2 regions of the Alteromonas sp. G4i35 genome follow, and region 1 is predicted to be linked to the other one. Evidence: riboswitches for the same ligand, from Rfam matches in the RefSeq annotation. Region 1 holds a riboswitch; the other holds the start of a gene.

Region 1 (4,217 bases):
TGGATGGTTGTTGTGTTCTGACACCGGCTATTTCTTGTTGTTGAATACGTGAAAGTACGTTCTTCACATTATCGAAGCGTTCACTGGTTAATAGTACATTTTTACCCTGTCTGATTAGGCTTTCAATGAATATACCTAATAATGATGACTTGCCTCTGCCTCTTGGGGCAGTAATTAGCGCGTTTAGTTTATTAAGTGAGTGTGCTTGATATAAACGACTGTATGCCTGCTCTTGCTCTTCTGATTTAAATAGTGAGCCTCTATAGACGTTTGATGTTAAGCCTTCGCTAATACGGTACATAGCCGTATCTGGAAGCGTGGTTTTTTCTTCAGTGTGAAATGCCACGTAGTCGTTGTTACGCAGGTGCTTTATAAAGCGTTCGAGGTATCGACTTTGTGTAAGCGTAAACCCCTCCGACAGGAACGAGACCGAAATATTGTTGACCCATTCACTCAATGCAGGGCAAATAAGTATTAAACAACCACTGCGTTTAACGATCCCCGCCACTGCCATCACGTCGCCAGGTTTGAATGAATCGCGACAGTCTAATGTGGCAATGTCACATTCGCTCCCCAGTACTTGTTTGCGGTTCTTTCCCTTAAGTGTATCGCCAGCAAAATTCACAACGCTTATAGATGAAACTTCATCTACAAAGGCTTGAACGCTACGTATGGCAGCTTCACAAAAATCATCATTGCCAGATATTACAAGCATTCTCCGGTGAAGCGGGCAAGTCACGTTTGATAAGTGTGAAGCGTGAGAGCTTTTTTTGCAGCCATTTTCGCCGCTATTTTCAAAGTAGGGGGCTAATAGCCATTCGCGTAATTGAGTTAGCGCCATGAATCAGTTTTTTCGGTATAATCTAACGCTATAGTAGCGATTTATTATGAGGAATTCGAATGCGCTTTCTTTCTCGGCGTCTAGTTATGCCAAACGACCTTAATTACGCCAATTCTTTGTTCGGTGGCCGCGCGTTAGAATGGATAGACGAAGAAGCTGCAATTTGGGCTATTTGTCAGCTAGAAACTAATTGCTTGGTAACTAAGCATATTGGTGAAATTAGTTTCGAATCACCGGCTATGCAGGGTGATATCGTAGAGTTTGGTCTAGAAACTAAAGCTGTAGGCCGTACGTCTATTACCGTAAGCTGCTTGGTACGCAACAAAGCAACCAAGAAAACCATCTGTTTTGCAGACGATATCGTTTTCGTAAAGGTTGACCCTGATACGCGTCAACCAACCGCACACGGCAAAACGTTGGAAGGTTTAAAAGCACAAACTGACGATGAAGTACGTCGCCTAAATATGAATATTGACGCTGAATAGCCCTAAGCTTTCAACGCCTTATATCATATATAAAACCTTACGTTAGCTTAACGTCTTATCTGCTTGACGGCGTGTATCGAACTGGTAGACTCCGTCGCAGAAGTTGAGTTTGCTAGTTTTAGCAGCGCAACACTATACCAAGGGGTGTCCGTTTTCGGTCTGAGATCCACATTCGTGGGAACCCTTAAACCTGATCCGGATAATACCGGCGTAGGGATGGTTCACAATATAGCCTTATCACCTGCCGTTAGACCCGGATCTTTTTTCTTAAATAAGAATAAGAGATCCCATGTATAAAACACTTTTCACACTTTCACTGCTTGCTAGTTCCGTTGCGGCCTATGCGCAACAAACCAATGTAAGTAACACTTCAGATAGCACGCCATCAGATATTGAGCGCGTCATCGTATCTGGTGATTTTCGTCAAACTACACTCGACCAGTTAAGTGCTAGCGCGACCATTTTAGATCAAGAGCGTCTTCGCAGTAGACAGCCGAGCCATATCGACAGTGTGCTAAACAGTATTCCAAACGTAAACTTTGCAGCTGGTGCGTCTCGCGGCCGCTTCGTGCAAATTCGCGGTATTGGAGAGCGTAGTCAGTTCGCCGAGCCTATCAATCCTTCTGTAAGCTTTATCGTCGATGAATTTGATTTTTCAGGCCTTGCTGCGGCAGGTCTTATTTTTGATACTAAACAACTAGAGGTATATCGCGGACCTCAGGCTACCTTATACGGCACAGGTGCATTGGCCGGAGCGGTTAAACTCTCCAGTAATGACGTGGGTAGCGACGCCCCAGACTACGTTGAAGCCCGCATTGGGAACAAAGAGAGTTACCGTATTGAAGGCGCCACTGGTGATGATATCAACACGGATTGGGGCTATCGTGTTGCGCTGGTTCATAATCGCAGTGATGGCTTTGTAGAAAATACGTTCTTAAATAGAAGCGATACCGCGAATATCGATGAAACCGCACTGCGCTTTGCCGTTGAAGGCAGTGTAGATGAGCGAACCACACTAGCGCTTACTTATCGCTGGTACGATATCGATAACGGTTACGATGCATTCTCGCTAGACAATGACAACAAAACGCTGTCTGATGAACCTGGATTTGACGAACACCAAACCCACGCTGTTAGCGCGCGCTCTACAACCAATACAGCAGCGGGCGACTTTATTCTAATTGCCACCCATGCTTCTCACAATATTGCTTATGGATACGATGAAGACTGGACATTCACAGGGTTTCACCCGTGGGGTTATACGTCTTTTGACGCCTATTATCGCGATGTAGAAACACAGACCGGAGAGATGCGTTTCGTGTCATCTGACAGTGCCGCACTTTTTGATGGTATGACTGACTGGACAATAGGCGTATTTTATAAAAGCACGGAAGAAAAGCTGCTGCGTCAGTACACTTATTTGGATAGTGACTTTGCCAGTGAATACACGCCTACGACGACCGCTATATATGCTCAGACTGAAAGTCGTTTGAACGAAAATTTAGTACTTGTAGCAGGGTTAAGAGTCGAAAACTACGATTTTGATTACGCTGATAACAACCAGCTCACTCGCGCGTTCGACACCACCATGGTAGGCGGGAAAGTCGCGCTTCAGTATACACAGGGCGATCACTTCTATTACGGCAGTATTTCACGCGGATATAAAGGGGCAGGCTTTAACCCCGACAGCCGCGTGAATGACAATCAGCGATTCTTCGACGAAGAGTATAACTGGAACTACGAAGTAGGCGTTAAGGGCCCATTACTTACGCCTGACCTAATTGCTCGCGCTGCAATTTTCTATATGGATAGAAAAGATACTCAGGTGAGCGATTTTGACGTTATCACTCGTGATGACGGTACGGCAGGGTTCGTAGATATTATTGATAATGCTGATTTAGGAACAAACAAAGGAGCCGAGCTGGAGCTTAGCTGGATTGCTAGTGAAGCATGGCAGCTTGATGCAAGTGTTGGTTACCTAAGCGCTACCTTTGAAGGGTATACGCTTGCAGACGGTACTGAAGTGTCTGAGCAAAGACAGGCTCAATCACCTAAGTGGACAGCAAACCTGTATAGTGAGTACGCACTTACAGATAACATGCTTTGGCGTGTAGATGTAGATTACAAAAGCGAATACCGTTTTTCTGACGGCCATGATGTAACCTCGCCAAGTACTACGCTGGTTAATTCGGAGATTGTGGTGTTACACGGTGATTGGCAGACATCACTGTGGGTACAAAATGCCTTTGATCGTGAGTTTTACACCCGTGGATTCGGTGGTTTCAGCAACGACCCTCGCGATGAGTATGCCTTCGATGAGCCATATTACCAAATAGGTAACGGTCGTCAGTTTGGCGTTACTGTTAAGTACGCGTTTTAAAATAAAAGGAAACAGACATGCAAGTTATGGTTGAACTGTCGTTGTACCCATTGGTTAACGAATACATTCCACCTATTCAAGATTTCATTGATAGGTTAAATAGCTATAGTGATATTGCAGTTTCAACAAGCTCAACCAGCACGCAGGTTACAGGTGACTATGGCGTGGTTATGAAAGTACTTGGCGAAGAAATGCAAAGGACCCATGAAGAAGTGGGGCAGGCTATTTTCGTTGCTAAGTTTTTAAACTTTGATGCCATGCAATCTAGAAAATCATCTTAATGGCTAACTTTTTTTCTGAGTTTACCTCACAAATTGCCGCTACTTCGCTTTTAGAGTGGGTAGCGGTTGTCCTCGCTATTGCCTATGTGCTGTTAGCCGCAAAACAGAACAGCTGGTGTTGGCTGTGCGCTTTTGTGAGTACCGCAATTTACACCTGGCTATTTTGGCAGGTGACTTTGCCATTTCAGTCTGCGCTTAACTTCTTTTATATGATAATGGCGGGATACGGT
Region 2 (4,217 bases), on a different contig from region 1:
ATCATCCTTTTCCTTATTGTGCTTGGTATGGCTGGCGCAGGTTACTGGTATTACATGCAGCAACAGTCGGCAAGCAAGGACTCTGAATCTGCACTTCAAACGACGACCTCTCAGCTAAACACTATTGAGCGTGAGCGCGCTGGTCTTGTTGCCTCTATCGACAAAGTAGCTCGCACCAACCAGACGTTAGAAAGCACGGTAGCCGAGTTAAAAGCGCAAAACGAAAAGCTGACGCTGCAAGCTGAATCGACGCTTGAACAACTAAACAATATGGAAGGTCGCCGCCCGGCAGACTGGCTCATTGCTGAAGCTGATTACTTAGTTCGCATGGCAGGCAGAAAGCTTTGGTTAGAAAACGACGTACGCACAGCAATTTTGCTGCTAGTTAACGCAGATAAACGCTTAAAGTCGTTGGCCGACCCATCGGTACTTCCGGTTCGCGCAAACCTTGCAGAAGATATTCAAACACTTCAACAGCTTAACCCTGTATCACAAAGTTCCGTAGCCCTTGCGCTTACAGGCATGATAGCGCAAATAGATAAGCTACCACTTGATACCTTTGAAAAACCACAAGACGCCAATGCAGAAGACACGATCTTATCGGAGTCAGCTGACGACTGGCAGGAGAACCTTGCAAAAGTGTGGCGTTCACTGGTGAACGATTTTCTTACCATAAAAACCATTGAAGGCCCGGTTGAACCAGTGCTTTCACTGGAAGCGCAGTTTTTAGCAAAAGAACAACTTCGTCTGCAGCTTATGCACGCGCAAACTGCCGCGCTTCAGGGCGATGCAGGACTTTACAGCCAGTCGCTTCAATACGCTCAAACGTTAATTATTGAAAAGTTCGACACAGAAAAAAGCCAAGTAACGGGCTTTGTAGATGCACTACAAAACCTCATTGCTACCGATGTATCGCGCCCAATACCTACAGAGCTAGCGTCACAAAAACCGCTAGAGCGTCTATTGGATAGCCGCGTTAAACAGGTGTTCGGACAAGGAGCAAGTGCACTATGAAATGGTTAGCTATTGCCCTTGCGGTATTAGCCGCATTCGTTGTTGCACTAATTGTTGGCCCGATGTTGTTAGGCGATAAGGGCTACGTACTCATATCACTGGGTAATACCGCTGTTGAAATGACGGTGATTAGCTTTTGTATTTTAGTGATAGGTGCCGTCATTGCCTGGTACGTACTATCTCGACTTGTATTGTGGGCGTTAAGCCTGATCACAGGTTCACATAAATGGTTCGGCACTTTGGGTGAGCGCAAACGTAAGCGTGCGTTTTACGACGGCTTACACGCAATGGCTGCAGGTGATTTTGATACGGCTCAAAAGGCGCTAAGCAAAACCACCAACGGCGATTTCGAAGGCGTTAACTATTTGGCGTCAGCGCAAATTGCTTTTGCCAATAACGATTTAGCCAAAGCCCGTTATTTCCTTGTTCAGGCAACTGATTTTCCAAAAGCAAAAGTATCCGCAACGGTCATGCACGCGCGTATTGATATGGCTGAAGAAAAATACGATGCGGCACTAGAGAAACTTAACGAGCTTGACGAGCAAGACCGTGAAAACAAGCAGGTTGTGCAGTTGAAAGCGCAAATTCTTGCCAAGTTAGGTAAGTGGCAAGTACTTCAGGAGAATTTGTCAGGCTGGCGTAAAGCATTGCCCAAAGCGGATTACACCGCATGGAGCCAGCGCATCGCCAAAGGTAAGTTTGCCGAAATTGCCAGCAAACAAGGCGCTGTCGAGCTTAAATCATATTGGGAAACCCTACCCCGCAAGCTTCGTCACGACGATGCTTACCGCGCGGCTTACATTCAACAGTTGCTTGACCAAGGTATGCATGCCGACGCACAGAATTTGCTAGTTGAATGGCAAAAACGTGGCCCGAATAGCGCCCTGTTTCCGCTGTTCACGCAGCTTAATATTCCTGATGCATCGCCATCACTACGACTGCTTGAAAGCTGGATAAAGCAAGACGAAGAAAACGTGTCGCTATACTCCACGCTAGGCCAAGTTGCATTTAACTCAGGCGATGATGTGTTGGCGGAAAAAGCGCTGCTTAAAGCCACTAAAATGAAGTCGCGCAAAGAAGACTTATTGCTGCTGTCTGCAATTAGCGAACGCAAGCACGACACAGCCACTGCACTTCAGCTTTACAAGGAAGGTCAGCAGCTAGCCAGCTAGATGAATATTCATTTAGCTTTCTGGTAGTACTTGTATTACCCGTAAAATTGAAGATATAGTAAAAAGGAATTCTCAATTCGGGTTGTTTCAACAACAACCCGAATTGACTTAAACAACTTGTCGGAGTGCTTCACTGGTAACCCAGTAAGCTGAGACCGCGAAAGTGGGATCCGTAGAACCTGATCAGGCTAATACCTGCGAAGGGAACAAGAAAATACAATGTGCACAATGTTAAACCGTGGTTTAGCGTTGTGAAGCGAAGTTGTTTTGCTGTTGATGATACAGACACACCCATTCCGGTGCTGCTCGTCACTCAAGGTAAACTGTTCAAGTTTATCGCCAAGTCAACATCAACGGTGTAAAGGGCTGCAATCACCAGAACCTTTACCAACAATCTCGCTAAAGTAACGGGATTGTTTCCCTCTACACTTCCACTTTGTATTCTCCTTCACTCCTGACAAGCATTTTTAGAACCTAAATTTACAAGGTAAAATGCTATGTCGAACAGACGCGAACAGCGCCAACAAGCACAACAATTCATTAATGAACTTGCGGGCGAAGCTTACCCAAATTCAACACGCCACTACGAGTGTGGCAGCCGTGACGATATTCGTGTGGCCATGCGCCTTATTCACCAACACGACAGTTTAGTGGGTGGTACTGAAAACAACCCTATTTTAGAACCGAATCCGCCCATTCCTGTGTACGACACCTCTGGCCCTTATGGCGACCCACAAGAAAACATAGATGTACACAAAGGTTTAAGCTCACTTCGCCAAAAGTGGATTGAAGAGCGTAGCGATACCCTTGAATTAGAGGGCGTTTCGTCAAGCTTTGCAAAAGAGCGAGAAAACGACATATTTACCGAAGATTTCCGCTTTATTCGCAGCCGCAAACCACTAAAAGCAAAAGCAGGCAAAAACGTAACCCAGCTTCACTACGCAAGACAGGGCATTATTACTCCTGAAATGGAATACATTGCCATTCGCGAGAATATGGGTCGCCAGGCCATTAAAGATGCCGAACTGACGCAGCAGCACAAAGGCGAACACTTTGGTGCGAATTTACCCGATACCATCACGCCTGAATTTGTACGCCAGGAAGTGGCCGCAGGCCGCGCCATTATTCCATGCAACATCAATCACCCCGAGTTGGAACCAATGATTATAGGGCGTAACTTTCTAGTAAAGATTAACGCAAACATTGGTAATTCAGCAGTCACCTCGTCTATTGAAGAAGAGGTAGAAAAGCTGGTGTGGTCAACGCGCTGGGGCGCCGATACCATCATGGATTTATCTACCGGCAGAAACATTCACGAAACCCGAGAGTGGCTGCTGCGAAACAGTCCTGTTCCTCTTGGCACCGTGCCCATCTATCAAGCGCTAGAAAAAGTAAACGGTGTAGCCGAAGATTTAACGTGGGAGATGTTTAAAGACACCCTAATTGAGCAAGCCGAACAAGGCGTAGACTACTTCACCATTCACGCTGGCGTGCTGCTTGAGTACGTACACCTTACCGCAAAGCGGGTAACCGGCATTGTATCGCGCGGCGGTTCGATAATGGCAAAGTGGTGCTTAAGCCACCACCAACAAAGCTTTCTGTATGAGCACTTTCATGATATTTGCGAAATTTGCGCTAAGTACGATGTGGCGCTGTCGCTAGGTGATGGCCTGCGCCCTGGTAGCGTAGCTGACGCTAACGACGACGCGCAATTCTCTGAGCTACGCACCCTTGGTGAGCTGACGAAAATTGCATGGGAGTACGATGTTCAGGTAATGATTGAAGGCCCGGGGCATGTGCCAATGCATATGATTAAAGCGAACATGGAAGAGCAGCTTAAGCACTGCCACGAAGCACCGTTTTATACCCTTGGCCCCCTCACCACCGATATCGCTCCTGGCTATGACCACTTCACTTCAGGTATAGGTGCCGCCATGATTGGTTGGTATGGCTGCGCAATGCTGTGCTATGTAACACCTAAAGAGCATTTGGGCCTACCTAATAAAGAAGACGTTAAACAGGGGCTGATCA

What was found. A riboswitch is a leader RNA that binds a small molecule or an ion and turns the genes downstream of it on or off. The one in region 1 is predicted to bind thiamine pyrophosphate.
Region 2: linked by a shared signal. The riboswitch ahead of thiC (phosphomethylpyrimidine synthase ThiC) and the one ahead of ACFI6L_RS03585 (TonB-dependent receptor) in region 1 are both predicted to bind thiamine pyrophosphate.

What each region holds. Positions count from the first base shown of each region.
Region 1 is NZ_JBHNZD010000004.1:145,888-150,104, forward strand. Features, by position in the region: gene ACFI6L_RS03575 (tRNA(Met) cytidine acetyltransferase TmcA domain-containing protein) at 1-841, opposite strand, end outside; gene ACFI6L_RS03580 (acyl-CoA thioesterase) at 901-1,326, shown strand; TPP riboswitch at 1,457-1,560, shown strand; gene ACFI6L_RS03585 (TonB-dependent receptor) at 1,616-3,706, shown strand; gene ACFI6L_RS03590 (hypothetical protein) at 3,724-3,987, shown strand; gene pnuC (nicotinamide mononucleotide transporter family protein) at 3,987-4,217, shown strand, end outside.
Region 2 is NZ_JBHNZD010000010.1:67,613-71,829, reverse strand. Features, by position in the region: gene ACFI6L_RS07975 (uroporphyrinogen-III C-methyltransferase) at 1-1,014, shown strand, start outside; gene ACFI6L_RS07970 (heme biosynthesis HemY N-terminal domain-containing protein) at 1,011-2,186, shown strand; TPP riboswitch at 2,298-2,409, shown strand; gene thiC (phosphomethylpyrimidine synthase ThiC) at 2,684-4,217, shown strand, end outside.